DNA from 3 places in the Janthinobacterium sp. PSPC3-1 genome. Region 3 is predicted to be linked to each of the others. Evidence: predicted binding sites of a transcription regulator. Region 3 holds the regulator's gene; each other region holds the start of a gene.
What was found. Region 3 encodes LexA, which represses DNA repair genes until DNA is damaged. Its sites were predicted from a motif close to ACTGTATNNNNATACAGT; they were not measured.
Positions count from the first base shown of each region.

Region 1: a site for LexA is predicted at 6,874-6,891, ahead of ACP7B7_RS16275 (DNA topoisomerase IV subunit B). Genes of this name have one in related genera too.
Region 2: a site for LexA is predicted at 1,530-1,547, ahead of ACP7B7_RS26075 (PA0069 family radical SAM protein). Genes of this name have one in related genera too.

Region 1 covers NZ_JAFCTQ010000014.1:51,733-61,294, forward strand. The annotation lists gene ACP7B7_RS16250 (DUF4118 domain-containing protein) at 1-1,931, opposite strand, end outside; gene kdpC (potassium-transporting ATPase subunit KdpC) at 1,973-2,548, opposite strand; gene kdpB (potassium-transporting ATPase subunit KdpB) at 2,559-4,625, opposite strand; gene kdpA (potassium-transporting ATPase subunit KdpA) at 4,622-6,439, opposite strand; gene kdpF (K(+)-transporting ATPase subunit F) at 6,439-6,528, opposite strand; gene ACP7B7_RS16275 (DNA topoisomerase IV subunit B) at 6,979-8,976, shown strand; gene ACP7B7_RS16280 (molecular chaperone HscC) at 8,976-9,562, shown strand, end outside.
Region 2 covers NZ_JAFCTQ010000037.1:5,241-14,802, reverse strand. The annotation lists gene ACP7B7_RS26085 (methyl-accepting chemotaxis protein) at 1-782, shown strand, start outside; gene ACP7B7_RS26080 (tRNA-uridine aminocarboxypropyltransferase) at 839-1,486, shown strand; gene ACP7B7_RS26075 (PA0069 family radical SAM protein) at 1,610-2,743, shown strand; gene ACP7B7_RS26070 (diguanylate cyclase) at 2,965-7,974, shown strand; gene ACP7B7_RS26065 (LysR family transcriptional regulator) at 7,981-8,871, opposite strand; gene ACP7B7_RS26060 (MBL fold metallo-hydrolase) at 9,012-9,562, shown strand, end outside.
Region 3 covers NZ_JAFCTQ010000001.1:374,146-383,707, reverse strand. The annotation lists gene ACP7B7_RS01750 (inorganic phosphate transporter) at 1-632, opposite strand, end outside; gene ACP7B7_RS01745 (DUF47 domain-containing protein) at 677-1,303, opposite strand; gene ACP7B7_RS01740 (replicative DNA helicase) at 1,396-2,781, opposite strand; gene rplI (50S ribosomal protein L9) at 2,919-3,374, opposite strand; gene rpsR (30S ribosomal protein S18) at 3,402-3,692, opposite strand; gene priB (primosomal replication protein N) at 3,719-4,018, opposite strand; gene rpsF (30S ribosomal protein S6) at 4,036-4,425, opposite strand; gene lexA (transcriptional repressor LexA) at 4,702-5,340, shown strand; gene ACP7B7_RS01710 (cystathionine gamma-synthase family protein) at 5,406-6,647, opposite strand; gene purF (amidophosphoribosyltransferase) at 6,691-8,214, opposite strand; gene ACP7B7_RS01700 (CvpA family protein) at 8,252-8,740, opposite strand; gene ACP7B7_RS01695 (SPOR domain-containing protein) at 8,768-9,562, opposite strand, start outside.

The sequences.
Region 1 (9,562 bases), on a different contig from region 3:
ATCGCCGCCAGCGCGGCAAAGGTGTCGAGCTGCTGGCGCTGTTCCGGCACCAGCAGCCAGTGCCGGTGCTGGGGCGAATCGAGCGGCAGCAGCGCCAGCAGGCCGCGCGTGCGCATCGGCGCGATCAGCGGCAAATAAAAAATATCGGAGCCGGGCAAGGTGTCGGTACCGGTGCCGGCCGCCTGCGCGCGGTCGAAGGCCCATTGCGCGATGCCCAGGTCCAGCTGGCCGCCATCAACCGGCGCCTTCAGGCGGCCCTCGTCATCGGGCAGCAGCAAGGTGGCGCGGGCGCGGAAGGCCCGCTCGATGGCGCGCCGCGTGATGTCGAAAATCTCTTCGGTCTGCAGCACGCCCGACAGCTCGCGCGAAAATTCGTACAGGGCGCGGGCACGCGCTTCGCGGTGCGTGGCGACCCGCGCCTGGAAGCGCAGGCCGGCCGTCAGGTGGCCGGTGATCAGGCCCACGGCCAGCATCACGCCAAACGTGATCACATATTGAAAGTCGCCCACCGCAAACGAAAAACGCGGCGGCACGAAGGCAAAATCAAAGCTGGCCACGCCCACCAGGCTGGCCAGCGCGGCCGGCCCGCGCCCCAGCCGCACGGCCACCAGCACCACCGTCAACAAGGAGAGCATGGCGATATTGGCCAGGTCGATATACGGCAGCAGCGGCACCGAGGCGCAGGCCGTGGCCAGGCTGGCGGCGGCCGCCAGCAGATAGCGCCAGGGGCGCCCAGGCCGGTGCACGATGGCCTCTTCGGCCGCCTTGCGCGGCGCGGCGTCCAGCGCCGGCTGGCCCACTTCGATCAGGTCGATATCGGGCGCCAGGCCGGCGATGCGCGCGGCGCTGGCCGCATGCCACAGCCGCGCCAGCGCTCCGCCCTGGCGGCGTCCCATCACCAGCCTGGCGATATTGGCGCCGCGCGCATGGGCGACGATGGCGGCGGCGATATCGCTGGCGGCCACGATGGCGGTGCGCGCGCCCAGGTCCTGCGCCAGTTTCAGGGTGTTCAGAATGCGTTCGCGCTCGCGCGCCGGCAGGCGCTGCAGCCTTGGCGTTTCCACGTACAGCGCATGCCATTCGGCGTTCAGCTGGCTGGCCAGGCGGGCCGTGCTGCGCACCACCTGTTCGCCGCCCGCGTGCGGCCCCACGCAGGCCAGCAGCGCCGCGCCCGTCTTCCACACCGGGTTGATCGATTTTTCAAGGCGGTAGGCCTGCACATCGTCCTGCACCCGGTCGGCCGTGCGGCGCAGCGCCAGCTCGCGCAGGGCGATCAGATTACCCTTGCGGAAAAAATGCTGCGACGCGCGCTGCGCCTGCTGCGGCTGGTAGACCTTGCCCGCTTTCAGGCGCAGCAGCAGTTCGTCGGCGGGTATGTCGACCAGCACCACTTCGTCGGCACGGTCGAACACCGTGTCGGGCAAGGTCTCGGCCACGCGCACGCCGGTAATCCCGCCCACCACATCGTTGAGGCTTTCCAGGTGCTGCACGTTGACGGTGGTCAGCACGTCGATGCCGGCGGCCAGCAGTTCCTCGACATCGTGCCAGCGCTTCGGATGGCGCGAACCGGCCACGTTCGAATGCGCCAGTTCGTCGATCAGGATCACGGCAGGGTGACGCAGCAGCGCCGCGTCCAGGTCGAATTCGGGCAAGGTCTTGCCGCGGTATTCCAGGTTTTTTGCCGGCAGCCACGGCAAGCCGTCGAGCATGGCCGCCGTCTCCGAGCGGCCATGCGTTTCCACCACGCCCGCCAGCACGTCGACACCTTCGGCCAGCAGCTTGCGCGCCGCGGCCAGCATGGCATAGGTCTTGCCGACGCCGGCCGAAGCGCCGAAATAAATGCGCAAGCGGCCACGCGTGGCTTTGTGTTCCTGCGCCTGGACCTGGGCCAGCAGGGCGTCGGGGTCGGGGCGTTGGTCGTTGGAGGGCATGGTGGTTTTCAATGAAAGGCTGGGGTCAGACCCCGATCATCTTACTTCTGCATCGCATCGAGCGCCAGATTCAGTTCCAGCACATTCACGCGCGCCTCGCCGAAAAAGCCGATATACGCGGTTTTCTGCGCCTTGGCGATGGCGTTTTCCACTTGCGCCAAAGGCAGGCCGCGCACGCGGGCCACGCGCGGCGCCTGGTAGATGGCGGCGGCCAGGCTGATTTCCGGGTCCAGGCCGCTGCCGGACGCCGTGACCAGGTCGACCGGAATCGCGCGCGTATTGCCTGGGTCGGCATCTTTCAAGGCGGCGATGCGCGCCTTGACGGCCTCGACCAAGGCCGGATTGGTCGGCCCCTGGTTCGAGCCGCCCGAGCCGACGCCGTTATTGGCCATCGGCGCCGTGGCCGACGGGCGGCCCCAGAAGTATTTCGGCGAGGTAAACGACTGGCCGATCAGGGTCGAGCCGACCGGCTTGCCACCGTGCTCGACGATGCTGCCGTTGACTTCATGGTTGAAAGCCAGTTGCCCGATGCCGGCCGTGGCCAGCGGATAGGCCACGCCGCAAATCACGGTCAGCGCGGCAAACAGGACCAGGGCGGGACGTACGATGGTGTTCATGCTATTTCCTTTAGATGAAGTTCAGTGCCGACAGCGCCATGTCGATCAGCTTGATGCCGACAAACGGCAGCACGATGCCGCCCAGGCCATACACCAGCAGGTTGCGGCGCAGCAGACTGGCCGCGCCGATGGCGCGGTACTGCACGCCCTTCAGGGCCAGCGGGATCAGCACGACGATGATCAGCGCATTGAAGATCACGGCCGACATGATGGCCGACGACGGGCTGGCCAGGTGCATGATGTCGAGCGCCTTCAGTTGCGGATAGGTGCCGACAAACGCCGCCGGGATGATGGCGAAATACTTGGCGATATCGTTCGAGATCGAGAACGTGGTGAGCGAACCGCGCGTCATCAGCATCTGCTTGCCGATTTCGACGATTTCCAGCAGCTTGGTGGGGTTCGAATCGAGATCGACCATATTGCCCGCCTCTTTCGCCGCCTGCGTGCCAGAGTTCATGGCAACCGCCACGTCGGCCTGGGCCAGCGCCGGCGCGTCGTTGGTGCCGTCGCCCGTCATCGCCACCAGCCGGCCTTCGGACTGGTAGCTGCGGATCAGTTTGAGCTTGTCTTCCGGCGTCGCCTCGGCCAGGAAGTCGTCGACGCCCGCTTCGGCCGCAATCGCCGCCGCCGTCAGCTTGTTGTCGCCCGTGATCATCACCGTCTTGATGCCCATGCGGCGCAGTTCGGCAAAGCGCTCCTTGATGCCGCCCTTGACGATATCCTTCAGTTCCACCACGCCCATCACCCGGCCCGCATCGACCACCACCAGCGGCGTGCTGCCGCGGCGCGCGATATCGTCGACGGCGCGCGCCACGTCGGCCGGATACGGCTGGCCCAGCGCTTCCACGTATTTTTTGACGGAATCGGCCGCGCCCTTGCGCACCTGTCTATCGGCGATATCGACGCCGCTCATGCGCGTCTGCGCCGTAAACGGGACAAACGTCGCGTTCAGGCTGGCCATCTCGCGTTCGCGGATATTGAACTGCTGCTTGGCCAGCACCACGATGCTGCGCCCTTCCGGGGTTTCGTCGGCCAGGGAGGCCAGTTGCGCCGCATCGGCCAGCTGCTGTTCCGTCACGCCCGGCGCCGGCACAAAGCTGGACGCCTGGCGGTTGCCCAGCGTGATGGTGCCGGTTTTATCGAGCAGCAGCACGTCGACGTCGCCGGCCGCTTCCACCGCGCGGCCCGAGGTGGCAATCACATTGGCCTGCATCATGCGGCTCATGCCGGCCACGCCGATGGCGGACAGCAGGCCGCCGATGGTGGTCGGGATCAGGCACACCAGCAGCGCGATCAGCACGGTAATCGTCACCGGCGTGCCGCTGCCGGCGGCCGCCACCGCAAACAGCGAATACGGCAACAGCGTGACGGTGACGATCAGGAACACGATCGACAGGGCCACCAGCAAAATGGTGAGCGCGATTTCATTCGGCGTCTTCTGGCGCTTGGCGCCTTCGACCATGGCGATCATGCGGTCGATAAAGGCCTCGCCGGGATTGACGGAAACGCGCACCAGCAGCCAGTCCGACAGCACGCGGGTGCCGCCGGTGACAGCTGAAAAGTCGCCGCCCGACTCGCGTATCACGGGCGCCGATTCGCCGGTGATCGCGCTCTCGTCGACCGAGGCCACGCCAGCCGTCACTTCGCCGTCGGCCGGGATCACGTCGCCCGCCTCGACCAGCACCGTCATGCCACGGCGCAGGTCGGTGGCCGGTGTCGGCAGCCAGGAGGTGCCGTATTTCGGCACCTGCATTTTCTTGGCCATCACGGTCTGCTTCAGGGCGCGCAGCGAGGCCGCCTGCGCCTTGCTGCGTCCTTCGGCCAGCGCTTCGGCAAAGTTCGCGAACAGCACGGTGAACCACAACCACACCGCAATCGCCAGAATGAAGCCGAACGGCGCTTCGCCCTGGCCATTCAGGGCCTGGATCGCCAGCAGGGTCGTGATGATGCTGCCCACATAGACGACGAACATCACGGGGCTGCGCCACTGCGTGCGCGGGTCGAGTTTCTTGAAGGCGTCGCCGATGGCGGGCAGCAGCAAGGCGGGGTCGAACAGGGTCAATGTCTTGGTTTTCATGGCAGTTGGGTAAAGAGTTGCAGGTGTTCGATGACGGGGCCCAGGGCCAGCGCAGGAACGTAGTTCAGTACACCCACCAGTATCACCACGCCGACCAGTAAGCCAATGAACATGGGGCCATGCGTGGGCATGGTGCCGGCGTTGGCCGACAGGCGCTGCTTGGCGGCCAGCGAACCGGCGACGGCCAGCACCGGCACGATCACGGCAAAGCGCCCGAACCACATGGCAATCGCCAGCATCACGTTATAGAACGGCGTGTTGGCCGACAGCCCCGCGAACGCGCTGCCGTTGTTGTTGGCGGCCGACGTAAAGGCATACAGGATTTCCGAGAAACCGTGGGCGCCCGGATTGGCCACGCCCACCGTGCCCTGTTCCAGCATGACGGCGATCGCCGTACCGACCAGCACCAGGGTGGGCGTGACCAGGATGGCCAGGGACACCATCTTCATTTCATGCGCCTGGATTTTCTTGCCCAGGTATTCGGGCGTGCGCCCTATCATCAGGCCGGCGATAAAGACGGCCAGGATGGCAAACATCAGCATGCCGTACAGGCCCGTGCCCACGCCGCCGAACACCACTTCGCCGAACTGCATCAACAGCAGCGGCACCATGCCGCCCAGGGGAATGTAGGAGTCGTGCATGGAGTTGACGGCGCCGCACGAGGCGGCAGTCGTCACGGCCGCGAACAGGGCCGACGAACTGATGCCGAAGCGCGTTTCCTTGCCTTCCATATTGCCGCCCGCCTGCAAGGTACTCATCTGCTGGTCGACGCCCAGCGCCTGCAAGGCCGGATTGGCCTGCTGCTCGGCCTGGAATACGCCGGCCGTCATGACCACAAAGATCAGCGTCATCGCGGCCAGCACTGCCCAGCCCTGGCGCATGTCGCCCGCCATGCGGCCAAACGTGAAGCACAGACCTGCGGGAATGATGAAGATGGCCAGCATCTGCAGGAAGTTCGACAGCACCGTCGGGTTTTCATACGGGTGGGCGGAATTGGCATTGAAAAAGCCGCCGCCATTCGTGCCCAGCAGCTTGATCGCTTCCTGAGATGCCACCGGGCCCATGGCGATGGTCTGCGTGGCGGCCACTTGCGCTTCCATCACCGGCTTGCCGGCCGCGTCCAGCACGGCCTGGCCGGCGGCGTCGGTTTTCGGTGTTTCATAATGTACCTGGTCGAGCAGGGTCACTTCCTTGTATGGCGAAAAATTCTGGATCACGCCTTCGCCCATGAACACCACCGACAGGGCCAGCGACAGCGGCAGCAGGATGTACAGGGTGGAGCGCACCAGGTCGACCCAGAAATTGCCGATCGATTTGCTCGAGCGCGCCGAAAAGCCGCGCACCAGCGCAAAGATCACGGCAATGCCGGTGGCGGCCGAAAAGAAGTTCTGGCAGGCCAGGCCCAGCATCTGCGTCAGGTAGCTCATGGTCTGCTCGCCAGAATAGCCCTGCCAGTTGGTGTTGGCGACAAAGCTCACCGCCGTATTGAACGAGGAATCGGGACCCACGTTACCGAGGCCTTGCGGGTTGAATGGCAAAAAGCCCTGCAGGCGCTGCAGGCCATACACAAAAAAGGCGCCGACGGTATTGAACACCAGCAGCGCGATGGCGTAGTGCTTCCAGCCCATGGAGCGCTCGGCACCCGCTTTCACGCCCGCCAGGCGGTAAAGAACATTTTCACCGCGTTGCAGCCAGCCCAGGCCACGGATCGGGGCATCGCCCGCCACCCTGGCCATGTACAGGCCCAGCGGATAGCCGGCGGCCAGCAGCACGGCCAGGAACAGCACCAGCAATAAAATCGATTGCGTCGTCATCACAGCTCCTCGGCTTTCAGCAGCGCCACCAGCAGATATACCAGCAGGCCGGCCGACACCACGGCGCCCAGCACATAAAAGGCGTTCATTGCGCGCCCCCAAGCTTGTCACAGGCGCCGGCAAAGCCAGCCACCACGACATAAAAGACGGCCATCAGGCCCAGGTATACGAGATCCATTCCCACCCTCATTCAGGTTTGTTTTGATAGAGGGAAGCTTAGCCAGAAGGGTCTAAAAAATTCGTAAAGACTGGAGCGGGCGGTGTAAACAAGCTGTAAAAATCATGCACTACCATCTAGCCGTCACATGACGGGCGCACCATAGTTGCCAAGGAGTAGCGCCATTGCGCGCCGATCACGATAGAATGCGCGAGCGTCCGCACAAGGACGCCCGGCCTGCCGCAATGCGCTCCCAGAGTGACGCGAGGCGCGATATACTGTATATTTATACAGTTATCGCCACCGCTGTCACTCTGTCAAATCGCCGCACAGCAAGCGCGCCTGGCGTTCCCACCACTGTCTTTACTTAGCTTGAACACGTATGGCCACTAAAAAACCAGCATCCGACTACAGCGAATCATCCATCCGTGTCCTGAAAGGACTGGAACCCGTCAAGCAGCGCCCGGGGATGTACACCCGCACTGAAAATCCGCTGCACATCATCCAGGAAGTGATCGACAATGCCTCCGACGAGGCGCTGGGCGGCCATTGCACGCATATCGCCGTCACGCAAAACGTCGACGGCAGCATCACGGTCGAAGACAATGGCCGCGGCATTCCCGTCGGCATGCACCCGGAAGAAGGCGTGCCGACCGTGGAAATCGTGTTTACGCGGCTGCACGCGGGCGGCAAGTTCGACAAGGGTTCGGGCGGCGCCTACGCGTTCTCGGGCGGCTTGCATGGCGTCGGCGTGTCCGTCACCAATGCGCTGTCCTCGCGCCTGGAAATCACCGTCTGGCGCAAGGAAAGCGACGGCAATGGCCTGCACCACATGGTGTTTGCCGATGGCGACGTGATCGAACCGTTGAACTCGCGCCCGGCGCCGCGCGACGGCAAGAAATCGGGCACGCGCGTGACCGCCTGGCCGAACGCCAAATACTTTGACTCACCGAATATCTCGCAGCCCGAGCTGCAGCGTTTGCTGCGCTCGAAGGCCGTGCTGCTGCCTGGCGTGACGGTCACGCTGACCAACGCGAAAACCGGCGACACCCAGACCTGGCTGTACGCGGAAGGCCTGCGCGGCTACCTGACCGAATCGCTGGCGCAGGTATCGAATGGCGAAACCCTGATCCCCCTGTTCGAAGGCGCGCAGTATGCAAGCTCCGAATCGGAAGGCTTTGCCGAAGGCGAAGGCGCGGCCTGGGTGGTGGCGTGGACGGAAGAAGGCGCCATCGTGCGCGAATCGTATGTCAACCTGATTCCCACCTCGAATGGCGGCACGCACGAATCGGGCTTGCGCGAAGGCCTGTTCGGCGCCGTGAAAAACTTCGTCGAGATGCATTCGCTGCTGCCGAAAGGCGTGAAGCTGCTGCCGGAAGACGTGTTTGCGCGCGCCTCGTTCGTGCTGTCGGCGAAAGTGCTGGACCCGCAATTCCAGGGCCAGATCAAGGAGCGCTTGAATTCGCGCGACGCCGTCAAGCTGGTCTCGACCTATACCAAGCCGCCGCTGGAACTGTGGCTGAACCAGCACGTCGACTACGGCAAGAAGCTGGCCGAACTGGTGATCAAGCAGGCGCAGTCGCGCCAGCGCTCGCTGCAGAAAGTGGAAAAGAAAAAATCGTCGGGCGTGGCCGTCCTGCCGGGCAAGCTGACCGACTGCGAATCGTCGGACATCACGCGCAATGAACTGTTCCTGGTCGAGGGCGACTCGGCCGGCGGCTCGGCCAAGATGGGCCGCGACAAGGAGTTCCAGGCCATCCTGCCGCTGCGCGGCAAGGTGCTCAATTCCTGGGAGACCGACCGCGACCGCCTGTTCGCCAATAACGAGATCCATGACATTTCGGTGGCCATCGGCGTTGATCCGCACAGCGCCGGCGACAACCCCGACCTGTCGGGTCTGCGCTATGGCAAGATCTGCATCCTGTCCGATGCGGACGTCGACGGCTCGCACATCCAGGTACTGCTGCTGACCCTGTTCTTCCGCCACTTCCCCTCGCTGATTACCAAGGGCCATATCTGCATCGCCCGCCCGCCTTTGTACCGCGTGGACGCGCCGGCGCGCGGCAAGAAGCCGATCCAGAAAATCTATGCGCTCGACGACGGCGAACTGGTGGCCATCGAAGACAAGCTGCGCAAGGAAGGCGTGAAGCAAGGCGCGTGGGCGATCTCGCGCTTCAAGGGCCTGGGCGAGATGAATGCCGAGCAGCTGTGGGAAACCACCATGAATCCGGACACGCGCCGCCTGCTGCCGGTGATGCTGGGTGCGGTCGACCATATGGATTCGAGCGCGCGTTTCAATATGTTGATGGGCAAAGGCGAAGCAGCCGGCCGCCGCGCCTGGATCGAAGAACACGGCAATGAAGCGGAGGCGGACATCTGATGATCATCGGCATCGACCTGGGCACCACCAACAGCCTGGTCGCCATCTGGCGCGACGGCAAGGCTTCCATCATCCCCAATGCGCTGGGCGAGCACCTGACGCCGTCGTGCGTCAGCATCGACGACGACGGCACCGTGCTGGTGGGCCGCGCCGCGCGCGAGCGCCTGCAGACGCACCCGCAATTGACGGCATCGGTCTTCAAGCGCTACATGGGCAGCGAAAAGAAGATCACCCTCGGCACGCAGCAGTTCCGTCCCGAGGAACTGTCATCGATGGTGCTGCGCGCCCTGAAGGAAGATGCCGAAGCGTTTTTGGGCGAAAAGGTCGAGGAAGCCATCATCACCGTGCCTGCCTACTTCAGCGATGCACAGCGCAAGGCAACCCGTATCGCCGGCCAGCTGGCGGGCCTGCGCGTGGAGCGCCTGCTGAACGAGCCGACGGCCGCCGCGCTGGCCTACGGCATCCGCGACAAGGAACAGGAAAGCAAATTCCTCGTCTTCGACCTGGGCGGCGGCACGTTTGACGTGTCGATCCTGGAGCTGTTCGAAGGCGTGATGGAAGTGCGCGCCTCGGCCGGCGACAATTT
Region 2 (9,562 bases), on a different contig from region 3:
GCTCGCTCGAAGAAACCGCCTCGTCGATGGAGGAACTGACCTCGACCGTGAAACTCAATGCCGACAACGCGCGCAGCGCGAATCAACTGGCGATCGACGCCTCGCAGATCGCCAGCCGCGGCGGCGCCGTGGTGTCGGAAGTGGTCAGCACCATGGGCTCGATCAACGATTCCTCGCGCAAGATCGTCGACATCATCAGCGTGATCGATGCGATCGCTTTCCAGACCAATATCCTGGCCCTGAATGCGGCGGTCGAGGCGGCGCGCGCGGGCGAGCAGGGCCGTGGCTTTGCCGTGGTGGCCAGCGAGGTGCGCAACCTGGCCCAGCGTTCCAGCCAGGCCGCCAGGGAAATCAAGGGGTTGATCGACGACTCCGTGCAAAAAGTCGAGGCCGGCTCACAACTGGTGGACAAGGCGGGCCGCACCATGGATGAGATCGTGCAGAGCATCAGCCATGTGACGCAGATCATGAACCAGATCACCGACGCCAGCGAAGAGCAGCGCGCCGGCATCGAACAGGTCAACCAGGCCATCGGCCAGATGGACCAGGTGACCCAGCAAAACGCGGCGCTGGTGGAAGAAGCGGCGGCCGCCGCCGAATCGATGCAGGAACAGGCGTCGCGCCTGACCGACGTGGTGGGCCTGTTCAAGCTGGACGCCAGGCAGGTGACGCGCGCGGTGGCCGCCGCAGCCGTGACGACACGCCGTCCGCTTGCCGTCGCGGCCCCTGGCAAGCCACGCAAGGCAGTGGCGGCCACTGCCGGCGACTGGGAAGAGTTTTAAGCATCAGCAAGGGTGGGGCGCTACAATCGCGGTCCTGATGCATAGACCGCCCCACCATGACTTCCCTGACTGATCCCGTTTCTTCCCGGCGCGAACGCTGCGTCACCTGTTTGCGCGCGCAATCCGGCTGCATCTGCCAGTGGGTGCGGCCGCTGCCGCACCAGGTCGAGATATTGCTGCTGCAGCATCCGCTGGAAGTGCACAACGCCAAGGGCAGCGCGCGCCTGCTGCACCTGAGCCTGCCCAACAGCCGCCTGGTCGCTGGCGAATCGTTTGCTGCCGGGGAACTGGACGCGCTGCTGGCCGGCAAGCATAACGTCCTGCTGTATCCCGATACGCCCGGCGACCGCTCGCTGGGCATCGCGCCACCGCCGCCGCTCGATGCCTCGCTGCTGCTCGACCCGGCCGGCTTGCGGCTGGTGGTGCTGGACGCCACCTGGCGCAAGAGCCGCAAGATGCTGTACCTCAATCCCGCCCTGCAGCGCCTGCCACGTTTGCCGCTGCGCGACACGCCGCCATCCCACTACCTGATCCGCAAGGCGCATGCGCCGGACCAGTTGTCGACCCTGGAAGCGACTTGCTATGCGCTGATGCAGCTCGAAGATGAGGCCGCCCGTTTTGCGCCCCTGATCACCGCATTTGACGGCTTTGTCGCTCAACAGTTGAGCTATATCACGGCATTTGATGCAAAAAGCGTGAAATAAGCGAGTGACCACTCTTGATCTTGCCTTGATAGCGGCATAGTATACTGTACGTATATACAGTTGATGGGGCCGTTCATGAAAGCAATCTTCCCGGAGCATGACGACAATTTTGCCGGCCAGGTCATGCTGCCGCCGCAATCGCTCAAGGCGCGCAAGGGGCGCGGCGCCGTTTCCAACCTGCAGGGCCGCTACGAAGTGCACGGGCGCGAGGGCTTCGATGATGGCTGGAGTGCGCCCGTTGAAGAAGGCGAGGAGGCCGCCAGCCCCTGGAAAACCCAGGTCAGCGACGAGCAGGCGCGCACCATCCTGTCGCGCAACACCTCGCCCGACCTGCCGTTCAGTGTTTCGCTCAACCCGTATCGCGGTTGCGAGCACGGCTGCATCTACTGCTTCGCGCGCCCCACGCACAGCTACCTGGGCCTGTCGCCAGGACTCGATTTCGAAAGCCGCATCTTCGCCAAGGTCAACGCGCCCGAACTGTTGCGGCGCGAACTGGCCAAGCCGTCGTATGTCGCCGAACCGATCGCGCTGGGCGTCAATACCGACGCCTACCAGCCCTGCGAGCGCGAACGGCAACTGACGCGGCGCGTGCTGGAAGTGCTGCACGAATGCGACCATCCGGTGGGTCTGATCACCAAGTCGTCCCTGATCGAGCGCGATATCGATCTGCTGGCGCCGATGGCGGCCAGGCGACTGGCGTCGGTGGCGATCACGCTCACTACGCTGGACCCGGCCATTTCGCGCACGCTGGAGCCGCGCGCGGCCGCCCCGGCGCGGCGCCTGCGCACCATCCGCACCCTGACCGACGCTGGTATTCCCGTCGGCGTCAGCATCGCCCCCATCATCCCGTTCGTGACCGAACCGGAAATCGAACAATTGCTGGAAGCGGTGCGCGATGCCGGCGCCATCAACGCTCACTACGTGGTGCTGCGCCTGCCGTGGGAAGTCAATCCGCTGTTCCAGCAATGGCTGGAAGCGCATTTCCCCGAACGCGCCCAGCGCGTGATGAACCGCGTGCGCGAAATGCGCGGCGGCAAGGACTACGACAGCAGCTTCGGCGCGCGCATGCATGGCGAAGGCGTGTGGGCCGACCTGATACGCCAGCGCTTCGAAAAAGCCGTGCATCGCCTGGGCCTGCACGGCAAGGGCGGCCGCTTCAAGCAGCTCGACAGCACCCAATTCCGCCGTCCGCTGGTGGTGCCGCCGATGGGGCTCAAGGCAAAAGGTGGCAATGCGGGGCAGCTGGATTTGTTTTGAATGCGTGTTTTGAGTGCGGCCTGGCCCTTGCATGCATTGCCGCAAGCTGTCGTTTCTCCCCTTCCTGCTGGCCGACAGGCGCGCCAGCGGCACCCCGCACAGGGGCGTGGCGATTGATTACCACCAATACTTCCTGCTGATATAATACTTTTAATCAAGTTATAGACGAACTTCGCGCCCCCGGTGCTCACGCCATTGTCCCCGCACCGCAAGCCCAGCCCATGAGCTCCCTTTTCGACCACGAGATCATCGAACAGCTCCATAGCGGGCCGCGCTCGCTGGTCTGGCGCGCCAAGGCAGCCGACGGCACGGCGCTGATCGTCAAGGTGCCGAATCAGCAGTTTCCATCGTTTCAGCAAGTGGCGAACTTCAAGCGCGAGTATGCCAGCGCGCGCCTGTGCCGCCATCCGGGCGTCGTGCAGCCGCTGGCGCTGCAGCAGCATGGCGGCCGCTGGACCATGATCCAGGAAGACACGGGCGGCCAGGCGCTTGACCAGGTGCTGCGCGCGCAGCTGGCGGCACGCCAGGCGCCGTCGCAGAGCGCGCTGGCGCTGGTCGATTTCTTCGACATCGCGCTGCAATTGTGCGCGGCGGTCGAGGCGGTTCATCGGCAGGGCATGATGCACAAGGACATCAATCCGGCCAACCTGGTCTGGAATGGCGATACGCGCGTGCTGCAGCTGATTGATTTCGGCGTGGCCTGCGAGCTGGCGTCCGAGCAGCAGGGCGCCGCTACTACGCGGCATCTGGAAGGCACGCTGCGCTACATGGCGCCGGAACAGACCGGGCGCATGAACCGGCGGGTCGATCAGCGCGCCGATTTCTACGCGCTCGGCATCACTTTTTACGAACTGCTGGCCGGCCAGGTGCCGTTCGATGCCAGCGACGAGATGGAGCTGGTGCATTGCCATCTTGCGCGCAGTCCGGACTGGTCGCATCCGGCGCTGGCCAGCCTGCCCGGCCAGTTGCTGCCCATCCTCCAGCGCCTGCTGGAGAAAAATCCCGAGCAGCGCTACCAGAGCCTGCAAGGCTTGCGCAGCGACCTTGCCGCATGCCGCGCGCCGCTGCCGGGCCAGCCACGCCAGCTGTCGTTTCATGATGCCCGCTTCCGTGTGCCATCAACCTTGCACGGACGCGACGACGCCGTCGCCAGCTTGCTGGCGGCGCTGGAACGCAGCGCCGGCGGCGCGTGCGAGATGCTGCTGGTGGCTGGCGAGTCAGGCATCGGCAAGTCGGCGCTGGTGCAGGAAGTGCAGCAGTCCATCAGCGCCAGGAGCGGCTATTTTTTGTCCGGCAAACTGGACCTGCTGCAACGCGACGTGCCGTATGCCGCCCTGGTCCAGGCCTTCCAGGCGCTGGTGCACCAGCTGCTGGGGCAGTCTGCGGAAACGCTGCGCCAGTGGGCCGGCAAACTGCACGAGGCCCTGGGCAGCGGCCTGGGCGCGATGGTCGAACTGATGCCCCAGTTGGCCTTGATCGTCGGCCCCGTCGACGCGGTGCCGGCCGCCACGCCGTCTCAGGTCCAGTTGCGCCTGGACCGCCTGTTTCCCCGCTTCGTCGACGTGTTCGCCTCCGCGGGGCAGCCGCTGGTGCTGTTTCTCGACGACCTGCAATGGGCCGATGCGGCCACCTTGAGGATGCTCGAACTGCTGATGGTGTCCCGCGACAAGAGCCGCATGCTGATCATCGGCGCCTACCGCAACAACGAAGTGGGCGCCGCTCATCCCCTCAGTGCGCTGCGCAACAAGCTGCTGGGCCGCGGCGCACGCGTGACAACGCTGGCGCTGCGCGCCTTGACCGAGCCGCAGGTAGCGCAGATGGTCTCGGCCACCGTGCGCGTGGCGGTGCCCGGCTGCGCCGCGCTGACCCGCATTTGCTACCGCAAGACCGCCGGCAATCCCTTTTTTCTCAAGCAGTTCCTCGGTGCGCTCCATGATGACGGTCATCTGCGCTACCGGGCGGCGGAAGATTGCTGGGACTGGGACCTGGCGGCGATCGAGCAGGCCAGGTATACCGACAACGTGGTCGAGGCGCTGCTGGCGAAAATCCGCCGCCTGCCCGCAGCGACGCAGCAGCTGCTGCAGCTGGCGGCGTCGAGCGGCAACCGCTTCACCCTGGACACGCTGGCGCTGGCCATGCGGCGCACGTCCTTGCACGCGCAGCAGGATATGGCGCCGGCGCTCGTTGCCGGCCTGGTCCAGCCGCTCGCTGGCGATGATGGCGGCCGCTACCAGTTCCTGCATGACCGGGTGCAGCAGGCGGCCTATCTGGCGGCGGATGCGGATGGGCGCGCGGCCAACCATCTGCTGCTCGGCCGCTTGCTGCTGGCGCAGGCCGGCGAGCAACAGCAGGACGGCCAGCTGTTTGAAATCGTCGAGCAGCTCAACGCCGGCCGTGCGCTGATCGACGACGCCGGCGAAAGAGTGCGACTGGCGGCGCTGAACCTGCGCGCGGGCGAGAAAGCCCGGCGTTCGGCCGCCTTCCAGGCCACGCTGGAACACATGCGCATCGGTCTGGCGCTGCTGCCAGGCGAGGCCTGGCACGGTGACGACGTTCTGTGGCTCGACCTGCAGCTGGGCGCGGCGGAAGCGAGCTATCTGTGTGGCCAGTTCGATGCCGCCGAAGCGATCCATGAGCTGGTGCGCGCCCGCACCCTGGCGCCGCTATTGCAGGTGCGCCGCATCGCGATCCAGGCGCACCAGTATCAATTGCAGGGCCGCCTGCTGGAAGCCATCGCCGTGCAGCGCGAGGCGCTGGCGCTGCTGGGCATGGACATTGCGCACGATGTGGCGCAGATGAAGGCGCGCTTCGACGCGATTCGCGTCGAGATCGGGCAACTGCCTGGCGCCTGTGCGCCGCACACCTTGCTGGCGGCCGGCGACATGCTGGATCCGGCCGACGTGGCCGCGATGCAGATGATGCATGGCCTGTGGATGGCCAGCTATTACGCCGGTCAACAGGATCTCAGTGCGCTGATGGTGGTGTCGATGACACGGCTGTCGATGCAGCGTGGCAGCAGCGATTTCAGCGCCGTCGCCTATGTCGGCTACGCCATGATGATTGCGCTGTACGAGGGCGATGCGGCGCGCGGCCATGATTTCGGCGCCATGGCCTTGTCGCTGGCCAGGCGCCGCGCCAATCTGCAGGCGCGTACCCAGACGGGCCTGATGTTCGCCGCGCTGTCCAGCCACTGGACGCAGCCGCTGCGCAGTTCCGATGCCCTGTACGAAGAAGCCCTGGGCTGGGCGCTGGAAATCGGCGACTTCGTCCAGGTCGGGGTGGTGGCGTCCGTGCGCGCCACCGAGCGGCTGATCCTGGGCGACCACTTGCCGCACCTGATGCTCGATATCGAGCAGGACATGGCCCTGATGCGCGCCAACGGCCAGCAGGCGATGGCCGATTGCTGCGTCGCCGGCGCCGTTGCACCGATCAGGTGCCTGATGGGGCTGTCACCGCGCCACGACAGCTACGACGATGCGGGCTTCAGCGAGGCCGGTTTCCTGGAACAATATGGCGACTCGAAACTGTACCGTGCCTATTTTTTGCAAGGGAAGATACGCAACGCCTACCTGTTCGACAGTGGCGATGCCGAGCCGCTGGCCGCGCAACTGGGCAGCGTCACCGGCATCATGCGCGGCCAGGCCAAGGTGGTCGAGTCCAGTTTCTATGCCGCGCTGATCTGGCTGCGTGCCCTGCGGCGCGATCCCGCACGCGTTGATGCGGCCGACCTGCTGGCGCTGATCGACACGCTGCTGCACAGTCTTGCCGCGTGGGCCGGGCAGGGCTCGGACACCAGCATCGCCAGGCATCTGCTGGTGCAGGCCGAGATGGCGCGCTACCGCAACGAACTGCAGCTTGCCACGCGCCGCTACCAGCAGGCGATCGACGCCGCCGGCCTGGCCGGTCATGTGAACATGCAAGCGCTGGCCAACGAGCTTTGCGGCGAATGCTGGCTGGAGCAGGAGCAGCCGCGCGTGGCCGCCGTCTTCATGATGGACGCCATCGCCCATTACGGCCAGTGGGGTGCCGAGGGCAAGGTGGCGCAACTGCGCGCGCGCCACGCCGCGCCGCTGTCGAGGGCGCAGGCCCGCCATGCGCAAGGGCAGGCGCAGGCCGGTGCGCGCATGCAGGGCGGCTCCGCGCTCGACATGGTGTCGCTGCTGAAAGCGGCCACCATCCTGTCGAACGAAGTCGGCCTGCGCAACGTGCTGACACGCCTGATTGCCATCGTCTGCGAAAACGCCGGCGCACAGGTGGCGCGCCTGCTGCTGCTGTCCGATGGCGCCTACCATGTCGAGGCCGAGATTGACGGCGATGCCATCACCGTGCTGCAATCGCGCCAGCTCGACCTCGATGCGGCCGGCGACCCGCAGTTCCCGCTGTCGCTGCTGCGCTACGTCATCCGCACTGGCATCGAAGTGATCGAAGACGGCGTTACGGGCATGTCGCGCTTTGCCGCCGACCCTTACGTGCGGCAGCATGCGCGCGCCGTGATGTGCCTGCCGATCCGGCACGGCGGCCAGATCGACGGCATCCTGTACTTCGAGAACCGGCTGACCGATGCCTCTTTCACGCATGAACGCGTCACCTTTTTGCGCATGCTGGGCGCCCAGGCGATGATCTCGATCGCCAGCGCCAGGCTGCATGACAGCCTGGAACGGCGCGTTGCCGAACGTACCGAACAGCTGGAGGACGCCAACCGCAAGCTGGCGACCTTGTCGATCACCGATGGCCTGACCGGCCTGGCGAACCGGCGCCATTTCGACGACGTGCTGCGCAGCGAACATGCGCGCTCGATGCGCACCGGCCAGCCGCTGTCGGTCATCATGCTCGATGTCGATTATTTCAAGCGCTACAACGACCGCTACGGGCATCAGGCCGGTGACGCATGCCTGATCCGCGTGGCGCAGGCGCTTGCCGGCCGCATGCGGCGCACCAGCGACCTGACGGCGCGCTACGGCGGCGAAGAGTTTTCGATCGTGCTGCCCGACACGGACGCGCAAGAGGCGTGGCATATCGGCGAAGCGCTGCGCAGCGCCATCGAGACGCTCGGCATCGTCCACGCCGGTGCGGATGCGGGACAGGTGACGATCAGCGTGGGCATCGCGGTCCAGCCGGCGCCGTGCGCCCTTGATCCCGACGCGCTGTTGCGCCTGGCCGATGCCGCTCTGTATGGCGCCAAGGACGCCGGGCGCAACTGCGTGGTGGTGCGGGAACTGTCGCCCACCTGAGCTTCATCAGGTCTCGTGCGCCACAAACCACTCGCCCAGGAAGGCGAGCATGGTGCGGCTGATCGCCCTCGGGTGGGCGCGCGACATATAGATCGCGTGGATGCCCATCGAGTGGGGCTGGTAGCCGGGCAGCAAGGCCACCAGTTGCCCGCTGGCGAGCAGCGGCGCGGCGGAAAACACGGGCTGCAGCGAAATGCCGGCGCCTTCGACCGCCGCCTGCAGCAGCACCACCGATTCATTCGCGCTCAGGCTGCCGCTGACGGGCACGCTGACGGTGGCGCCCGCATGCTCGAAATGCCACAGGCTTTTGCCGAAATAGGTATAGGTGAGGCAGTCGTGGGTGGCCAGGTCCGCGGCCTGCCGTGGCGTGCCGTGCTCGCGCAGGTAGGCGGGCGAGGCGCACACCACCGAGTGGCAGATGCCCAGCGGGCGCGCGATCACGCCGGGATCGAGCTGGTTGGTGATGCGGATCGCCAGGTCGATTCTTTCCTCGACCAGGTTGACGGCGCGGTTGTCGATGCGCAGGTCGACCGCCGCCTGCCGGTGGCGTTTCAGGTAGGCGGCGATCGCCGCCGCCAGGGTGGCCTGCGCCAGCGACTGCGAACAGGCGATGCGCAGGATGCCGGTCGGCTCGTCATCGCCGGTGTCGCCCACGCCGGGCATCTTGTCGGCCAGCGACAGCAGTTCCTGGCAGCGCAGCAAGGTGATGTCGCCGGCGGCCGTCAGGTTGATGCGGCGTGTGGTGCGGTGAAACAGGCGCGCGCCGGCCCAGCTTTCCATTTCCGCCAGGTAGCGGGTGACCATGGCGCGCGACATGTCGAGCAGTTCGGCGGCGCCGCTCAGGCTGCCGCATTCGGCGATGGTGACGAACACTTTCGCGGCGACGATGCGGTCCATCGGGCACGTCCTTTCAGTTATGACTTGCGCGATTCACGCAACAATCCATTGCATTCTAAGCGATTTATCGAACAGGCCGAGGCGGCTACCATGCTGTTGTCGCCCGCCCTCCGGGCCTGAACTGTTCAAAGGAAACCACCATGCACCGCCGCCACCTGATCGCTACCCTGTTCGCCGTTGGCCTGTCCACCTTGCTGCCGGCCGCGCACGCCGCCACGCCACTGCGGCTGCAAGTCTACAATCCGGGCGAGCAGGCGATCTTCCCTGTCAGCGCGGTGATCGTCAGCGGCGAACGCGAGGCGATCCTGGTCGACGCCCAGTTCCAGCGCAACGATGCGCTGGCGCTGGTCAAGCAGATCCAGGACAGCGGCAAGACCTTGCGCACCGTGTATGTCAGCCACAGCGACCCCGATTACTACTTCGGCCTGGACGTCATCCACGCCGCTTTTCCGGCTGCGAAAATTGTCGCCAGGCCGCAGACGGTGGCCGCCATCAAGTCCAATATGGACGCCAAGCTGGCCTATTGGGCGCCGATCATGAAAGACAATGCGCCACGCGCGCTGGTGCTGCCGCAAGTGCTGCATGCGGACCACCTCACGCTGGAAGGCAAGCGCATCGAGATCAAGGGGCTGAAAGGCGCCAGCCCCGAGCGCAGCTATCTGTGGATCCCCTCGCTGAAAACCGTCGCCGG
Region 3 (9,562 bases):
CCTGCGGCGATCAGCAGCATCCAGATGATGCCGATGGTTTTTTGCGCGTCATTGCCGCCGTGGCCCAGGCTGTAGGCGGCGGCCGAAACCAGTTGCAGGCGGCGGAACCATTTGTCGACCTTGCGCGGCGTCGAGCGCACGAAAATCCACGAGACGATCAGCATCATGATCGAGCCGAACACAAAGCCCAGCACCGGGGCGATGACGATAAAGGCGACGGTTTTCCACAGGCCGGCCGCGACCAGCGCGCCGGTGCCGGACTTGGCGACGGCGGCGCCGACCAAGCCGCCGATCAGGGCGTGCGAGGACGACGACGGAATCCCGTAATACCACGTAAACAGGTTCCAGAAGATGGCGCCCATCAGCGCGCCGAAGATCACGTACTGGTCGATCACCGCCGGGTCGATGGTGCCCTTGCCCACCGTGGCGGCCACGGTCAGCTGGTGAAACACGAAAATGGCGACAAAGTTGAAGGTGGCGGCCATGGCAACCGCGGTCTGCGGTTTCAATACACCCGTCGAGACCACCGTGGCGATCGCGTTGGCGGCATCGTGGAAGCCGTTCATGAAGTCAAACAGCAGTGCGAGGACGATCAACAGGCCTAGCACGTAGATGCTGATTTGTATGGTCATTGGTATGTTCTTTTCTGATTCTGGTTCAGGACAGGCCCAAACGCTTACGCGTTTTCGACGATGATGCCTTCGATAATATTGGACACATCTTCGCAACGGTCGGTCACGGTTTCCAGAAGCTCGTAGATCGCCTTCATCTTGATCAGGTTGCGCACGTCCGGCTCGTCGCGGAACAGCTTGGACATGGCGGCGCGCATCACGTGGTCGGCGTCCGACTCCAGGCGGTCGATCTCTTCGCAGATGGCGACGATCTTGCGCGAGTTGTCCATATTGTGCAGCAGGGCGACGGCGTCGCGCACTTTTTCGGTACAGGCCAGCACCAGTTCGGCCAGGCGCTTGGCTTCCGGCGTGACGGCTTTCAGGTCATACAGGGAAACGGTTTGCGCCGCGTCTTCCAGCAGGTCCAGGATGTCGTCCTGGCGCGTGATCAGCTGGTGGATGTCGTCGCGGTCGATCGGCGTGATGAAGGTCTTGTGCAGCATTTCGACCGTGGCGTAGGTCACCTTGTCGGCCTGTTTCTCGATGCTCTCGATGGCATGCACGCGGTTTTCCAGGTCGTCGAAATTGGTCATCAGGCCAAGCATCTCTTTGGCGCCCTTGACGCATAGTTCCGCGTGCTGGTTAAACAATTCAAAAAACTTGCCCTCAGTGGGCATCAAGCGTCCAAACATGTCATTCTCCGTTAAGCATTGAGTCGTGTTATTTACTACAGAAAGCCGCCCCGGTGAGTGGGGGCGGCCGATGGAATGCCAGTGCTGATGGATTAGTCGCCTTGGTAAAGCGCCAGGCCACCACTGTAATTGCCAAATTTGGTGTACTGCCCCATGAAAGTGAGGCGGATGCTGCCGATCGGCCCGTTACGCTGTTTGCCGATAATGATTTCGGCCGTGCCCTTGTCGGGCGAATCTGGGTTGTAGACCTCGTCGCGGTAAATGAACAGGATCACGTCGGCATCCTGCTCGATCGCGCCCGATTCGCGCAAGTCCGACATCACCGGACGCTTGTTCGGGCGTTGTTCCAGCGAGCGGTTCAGCTGCGACAGCGCGATCACCGGGCAGCCGAGTTCTTTCGCCAGCCCTTTCAGGCCCCGTGAAATTTCGGAAATCTCGGTGGCGCGGTTGTCGCCGGGACTATTGGCCGACATCAGCTGCAAGTAGTCGACGATGATCAGGCCCAGCTTGCCGCACTGGCGCGACAGACGGCGCGAGCGGGCGCGCAGCTCGATCGAGTTGAGCGCCGGGGTTTCATCGATGTACAACTGGGCGTCGTTCATCTTCTGGATCGCGTTGGTCAGGCGCGGCCAGTCTTCGTCGTTCAGGCGGCCGGTGCGCAGGCGGTGCTGGTCCAGCTGTCCGACCGAACCGAGCATACGCATGGCCAGCTGGGCGCCGCCCATCTCCATCGAGAACACGGCCACCGGCAAGCCGCTGTCGATCGCCACGTTCTCGCCGATATTGACGGAAAACGCGGTCTTGCCCATCGACGGACGGCCGGCCACGATCACCAGGTCGCCCGGCTGCAGGCCGGACGTCATGCGGTCGAGGTCGATGAAACCGGTCGGCACGCCGGTGATTTCACTTTGATTGTCGCGGCTGTAGAGCTCGTCGATGCGCTCGACCACCTGCGTCAGCAAGGGCTGGATCGCGGTCCAGCCCTGGGCGCCGCGCGCGCCTTCTTCGGCGATCGCGAAGATCTTCGATTCGGCTTCGTCAAGCATCTGCTTGACTTCCTTGCCTTGCGGGCTGAAGGCGGTGCCCGAGATATCGTCGGCCACGGTGATGAGTTTGCGCAGCACGCCGCGGTCGCGCACGATCTCGGCGTAGCGGCGGATATTGGCGGCCGACGGCGTGTTCTGCGCCATCGCGTTCAGGTAAGCGAGTCCGCCCACATCCTCGGCCTTGCCGAGCTGGGTCAGGGTTTCAAAAACAGTAATGACATCGGCCGGTTTGGAGGCGTTCACCATCTTGACGATTTGCTCGAAGATGATGCGATGGTCATAGCGATAGAAATCATCCGCATGCATGAAATCGGCAATGCGGTCATACGCGGCATTGTCGCGCAGCAGGCCGCCAATGACGGACTGTTCTGCTTCGATCGAATGCGGCGGTATGCGGAGGGAATCCAGTTGTGGATCTGAGGGGGCGTTCATGGCGCGAATTATACCCGCTTCGGCGTCCGGGCAAAAATAAAGGGCTGAAAATCAGCGAAAAAAAGGCGACAAAAAAGCCGGGCGAACCCGGCTTTTTCTATTGCGGCAATGCCTGCAGGCCAAGGCCTGCAAACGATTTACGCGTTTGCGTCTGGTACGACGGCAATGACCACTTCCACCACCACGTCGGTGTGCAGAGCAACCGAAACGTTGTGCTCGCCAACAACTTTCAGCGGGCCGGTAGGCATGCGGATTTGTGCTTTTTCAACAGCAAAACCTTGCTTGGTCAGCGCTTCAGCGATGTCGAAGTTGGTGACGGAACCGAACAGACGGCCATCGACGCCAGCTTTTTGAGCGACTTGAACGGTCAGGCCGCTCAGTTTTTCGCCCTGGGCTTGCGATGCGGCCAGTTTGGCGGCAGCAGCTTTTTCCAGTTCGGCGCGCTTGACTTCGAATTCGGCGATCGCGGTAGCGGTAGCACGACGGGCCAGGCGTTGTGGAATCAGGAAGTTACGTGCGTAACCGTCTTTGACTTTGACGACTTCGCCGAGGTTACCGACGTTAACAACTTTTTCTAACAGAATGATTTGCATAGTTCTTCTCCAGGAATATCTGACCGATTAAGCGTGGTGCAGATCGGTGTATGGCAGCAGCGCGAGGAAGCGAGCGCGCTTGATTGCGGTGTCAACTTGGCGCTGGTAGTGCGCTTTGGTACCGGTCAGGCGTGCTGGCATGATCTTGCCGTTTTCTTGGACGAAGTCTTTCAGCGTGTCAACGTCTTTGTAGTCAACTTGTTCAACGTGTGCTGCGGTGAAGCGGCAGAACTTCTTGCGTTTGAACAGTGGGTTTTGCTGTTTGCGTTTTTCTTTAAGCTTGAGCTTATTTTTGTCGAACTTTTTACCGAATGCCATGTGAGGCTCCTGTATCTATAAATGCGCTAGTCAGAAATGACTGCACTAAAATCAATGATGTGAAACACCAAACTCTTGCTGTTGCGGCTTTTTCTGGCCAGGAAACCCGTGAACTGATACACCCCGCCCAAGCTTGCCTGGCTGAACCGGCCTGAAATTTCGCCAGCGGCAAGCGCGGCAACATCAAACTCGGTCAAACGGGCAATACCGGCTTCCATCTGCTGCGAACTGTGCTGCAATACTGCATTCACGATCGGCAACCCTGCCGGGGTATAGCGCAATATTTCGCGCTCGGCAATGATGGCGGTAACTTGTAACTGGTTCAGCGCACGATCCTGCTCAATTAGGCTGCTGCTGCGGCTGGAGCGGCTGCTGGTGCTTCGGTGCGGTGGCTTTTCGCCGCATCTTCGCGTTGTACCGATTTCATCATCGGCGAAGGAGCTGTTTCAGCTTTCTTCATTTTAACGGTCAGGTGACGCAACACGGCATCATTGAATTTGAATGCAGTTTCCAACTCGACCAGGGTCTCGTTGTCGCATTCGATGTTCAGGCAGATGTAGTGTGCTTTAGGCAGCTTCTGGATCGAGTAAGCCATTTGACGGCGGCCCCAATCTTCCACGCGGTGAACCGAACCGCCGCGGGTGGTTACGCTGGCTTTGTAGCGTTCGATCATCGCGGGCACTTGCTCGCTCTGGTCCGGATGGACGATAAAGACTATTTCATAATGACGCATGCAAACTCCTTCAGGTCGGATTGATAATCGCCCACCCCGGCGTCAAGACGGGTGTGGGAAGGTCAGCCGAAGATTATAACCGCCTTTTGCAATCCGATCAACCATTGCTTCTTCGACGGCGCCTGGAGCGGCGGCCGGCCTGCCCTTTTTGCGCGCCAGGTGATTTTTTGCATCGAAATCAGCCGAAAATGCCGAAAGTCGCTTGCATAGTCGGCGATACTGTACAAAAATACAGACTGTTCATATAGACAGCATTTCACTATGCACCCACCATCCATGATCAAGCTGACAGCACGACAAGAACAAATCCTGAACCTGATCAAGGACGCGATTGAAAACACGGGTTTTCCTCCGACCCGCGCCGAAATCGCCAATGAATTGGGTTTCAAATCGGCCAATGCGGCCGAAGAGCATTTGCAGGCCCTGGCCCGCAAGGGCGCGATCGAGATTTCGCCGGGCACCTCGCGCGGCATCCGCCTGATCGGCGCGTCCGTCACCGAGCCGGCGCTGCCGAAAGTGCCGGCCGCGCTGCTGATGTCGCTGCCGCTGATCGGCCGCGTTGCCGCCGGCTCGCCGATCCTGGCGCAGGAAAACCTGGAAGCGAGCTACAACGTCGACCCGGCCCTGTTTTCCAGCAAGCCCGACTTCCTGCTGAAAGTGCGCGGCTGGTCGATGCGCGACGCCGGCATCATGGACGGCGACCTGCTGGCCGTGAAAAAGATCGACAGCGCCAAGAACGGCCAGATCGTCGTGGCCCGCATCGGCGATGAAGTCACCGTCAAGCGCTACAGGAAGACCGGCACCCTGATCGAACTGCTGCCGGAAAACCCCGACTTCAAGGTGATTACCGTGTCGCCGGAAGACGAATTTGCGCTGGAAGGTCTCGCAGTCGGGCTGATGCGCAGCTGGCATTAATCGATTTCACGCAAAAAGGGCCGCGACAGCATTGCTGTCGCGGCCCTTTTTACTTGCCGTAGCAGTTAAGCGTCCAGCGCGCTCTTGAAATCATCGAGCAGATCGGCTTCGTCTTCGATACCGACCGAGACGCGGATCAACGACTCGGCAATACCCATGCTGGCGCGGCGCTCGGCACCCATCTCGTAGAAGATCGTGTGCGCCACCGGTATCACCAGGGTGCGCGTGTCGCCCAGGTTACTGGCAGGAATCGCCAGCCTCAAGCGGTTGAGGAAATCGAAGCAGTCGATGCCGTCTTTCAGCTCAAAGCTGAACAGCGAGCCGTAGCTGCGGAACAGCTCGGTGGCGAGCGCGTGCTGCGGGTGGCCCGGCAAGCCCGGATAGTGCACGGCCGCCACGCGCGGATCGGCCTGCAGCATGGTGGCCAGCGCCAAGGCGTTCGAGCAGGTGCGGTCCATGCGCAGGGCCATGGTTTCGGCGCCGACGGCGATATGGTGGGCCGCTTCCGGCCCCAGCGAGGCGCCGAAGTCGCGCAGGGCCTTGGCGCGGATCTGCGCAATGCCCCACTGTTTCGGCGCCGCCTTTTTATAGTTCTCGAAAATATTCGGGTACTGCGTCCAGTCGAACACGCCCGTATCGGTCAGGCTGCCGCCCAGCGCATTGCCGTGGCCGCCGATCGACTTGGTCAGCGCATTGATCACCAGGCCGGCGCCGACCGCTTTCGGGCGGAACAGGTAGGGCGTGGTCATGGTGTTGTCGACGATATACAGGATGCCTTTTTCGCGGCACAGCTCACCGATCTTTGCCAGGTCGGCGATCTGGGTGCGCGGATTGGCGATGGTTTCGACGAACACGATGCGCGTTTGCGGCGTGATGGCGGCCGCCACGTTGGCGACATCGGTGGCATCGACGAATGATACGGCGATGCCCTGCCCCGTGACGGTCTGCCACAGGCTGTTGGTATTGCCGAACAAAAAGGCCGACGACACCACATGGTCGCCCGCCCGCAGCAGCGACTGCACCACGGCGCCGATGGCGCCCATGCCGGTGGCAAAGCACAAGGTGGCGACGCCGTCTTCCATCTGGTTGACCTTGTCTTCCAGCGCGGAGACGGTCGGGTTGCCCTGGCGGCCATAGCGGAAGCCCGGTTCCTTGCCCTGGAACACGGAGGCCAGCTGGCGCGCGTCGCTGTAGCCGAACGCGACCGAGGTATGCACGGGCTTGTGCAGCGAGCCGTGTTCGATGCCCTTGCGGCGGTCGCTATGCAGGATGGTGGTGGTAAAGCCGTAGTTTTTTTTGTCGTTCATGATCGCAGAGAAAAAAAAGCCCGGCGCAGGCCGGGCAGGTTACTTATGCTTCCGTGGTCGCCAGGTTCAGGTTCAGCTGGGAACGCGGCGTGTCTTCGGGTGCGGCCGCCTTCGGATTATGGCGCGCATATTCCAGACGGTCCAGGTAGTCCTGCGATACATCGCCCGTCACGTAGACGCCGTCGAAGCACGACGCTTCAAAGCTGGTCAGGGCCGGATTGACGTCGGCAATCGCCTGCTTCAGGTCGTCGATATCCTGGTAGACCAGGTAGTCGGCCGTGATTTCGCGGCACACCTCTTCGGTGGTGCGGCCGTAGGCGATCAGCTCGTCGCGCGTCGGCATGTCGATGCCGTACACGTTCGGGTAGATCACCGGTGGCGCGGCCGAGGCGAAGATCACCTTTTTGGCGCCCGCTTCGCGCGCCATCTGCACGATTTCGCGGCTGGTGGTGCCGCGCACGATGGAGTCGTCGACCAGCAGCACCACTTTGTCCTTGAATTCGGACGGGATGGCGTTGAGCTTCTGGCGCACGGACTTCTTGCGCGCCGCCTGGCCCGGCATGATGAAGGTACGGCCGATATAGCGGTTCTTGATAAAGCCTTCGCGGTACTCGATATTCAGCGCCAGGGCCAGCTGGATGGCGGCCGGACGCGAGGAATCGGGAATCGGCATGACCACGTCGATGCCGCCTTCGGGCAGTTCGCGGCGGATCTTTTCGGCCAGGTATTCGCCCATTTTCAGGCGCGTGGCGTAGACCGAGGCGCCGTCGATGACGGAGTCGGGACGGGCCAGGTAGACGAATTCGAACACGCAAGGGTTCAGGCTGGCGTTGTCGGCGCATTGCTGGCTGTGCAGCTGCTTGTCGGCATCGATAAAGACGGCTTCGCCCGGCGCAATATCGCGCACGAAGCGGAAGCCCATGCCTTCCAGCGCCACCGACTCGGAGGCGATCAGGTATTCGGTGCCCTGCTCGCTTTCATTGATGCCCAGGCACAGCGGACGGATGCCGTGCGGATCGCGGAAGGCCAGCAGGCCCACGCCGGCGATCTGGGCAACGGCAGCGTAACCGCCCTTGACGCGGCGGTTCAGCACGGTGACGGCCTTGAAGATGGCTTCAGGATCGAGCACCAGGCCGGTGGTGGCCTGGTGGATTTCATGGGCCAGCACGTTCAGCAGCACTTCCGAGTCGGAATCGGTATTGATGTGGCGGCGGTCGTTCTTGAACATCTCCTGCTTGAGCTGTTCCCAGTTGGTCAGGTTGCCATTGTGCGCGAGGGTAATGCCGAACGGCGCATTGACATAGAACGGTTGCGCTTCTTCTTCGCTCGACGAGCCAGCGGTAGGATAGCGGCAGTGGCCGATGCCGGAATTGCCTTGCAGCGAACGCATGTTACGCGTACGGAAGACGTCGCGCACCAGGCCATTGGCCTTGTGCATGGAAAACATACTGCTGTGATTGGTCGCAATCCCTGCCGCGTCCTGACCGCGATGTTGCAAGAGCAACAATGCGTCATAGAGCAATTGATTGACAGGTTGATGGGAAACGACGCCGACGATGCCACACATGGTGTGCTCCTGTAACTGTGCTACTGATTTAAAAAGATCAAAATTTCACATGCTGCGCGTAGGCGGCAGGCAGATAAGGCTTGATGGTGCGCGCGCCCTGTTCGGCGTATGGACTGAGCAAGGCGTTCTTCCAGAACGGCTGTTGCGGAATCGAGGTCATGCCGCACAAGATGACGGTGGTCAGCACAATTACAAGCCCCCGCGCCGCGCCGAACAGGCTGCCCAGCATGCGGTCGGCCAGGCTCAGCCCGGTCACCTTGACCAGCGCATCGACCGTCATGCCCAGCAAGCCCATCAGGATGCGTACGCCGATAAACAGAATCACGAAGGCCAGCAGCAGGCGCACGGCCTCGCCAGGAATCACGGCCGGCAGGAATTTCGCCAGGGTCGCGCCGTAGGCATTGGCGGCGACAAACGCCACCACCCAGCTCACCAGCGACAGGATTTCCTTGATCAGGCCGCGCATCATGCTGATCAGCACCGAAGTTGCCAGCACGAACAGCACCAGGTAATCGAAGATCGTCACGCCGTCAGCCCGCCAGATCTACACTGCTCACGCCGGCACCAGGCTGCCACCCAGGCCCAGCTTTTGCAGCTTGGCGCGGGTTTTTTCCGCCTCGTCGCGGCTGCCGAACGGCCCCACGCGCACGCGGATGCGCTGGCCACCGGCGCTGGACACTTTTTGCGTATAGGAATTGATACCCGCGTCGCGCAATTTCGCCTGCAGCTCATCGACCTTGTCCTGCGTCGCCAGCGCGGCGACCTGCACCACAAAGCGGCCCGAATCGGCGTCGGCCGACTTCTCCGCAGGCTTGGCCTCCGCCCTGGCGGCGGGCTTGCCTTCCAGGATGGCCATCGCGCGCGCCGCATCGTCATTCGATTTTTCCACCTTGGCCGGCTTCGGCTCGGGCTTCGGCTCCGGCTTGGCTTCATGTTTCGGCTCGGGCTTGGGTTCAGGCTTGGCTTCCCGCTTCGGTTCGACCTTCGGCTCAGGCTTGGCCTCATGCTTGGGCTCGACCTTGACAGGCTTCGGCTCGACATAGGCCGGCTTGACCGGCTCGGCGGCGGCCACCACGGTGGCCGGAACCGGCGTTGGCATCGGTACTGGCTTGCTTCTGGCCGGCAATGGCGTGTCGACGATTTCCTCGGACTGGTCCAGGCCATTGCTGGCCGCGCCCTGGGCGGGCACCGCCTGCACGGGCGCCGGTACCGGGACCGGTGCGGCGGCCACTTTGTCCTTCGACGGAATCTCGATGGCGATATCGTTGACGGGCGCCTTTGGTTCGGAATCGAGCAGCATCGGCAGGCCGACGGCCACACCCAGCGCCAGCGCGATGGCGCCGATCAG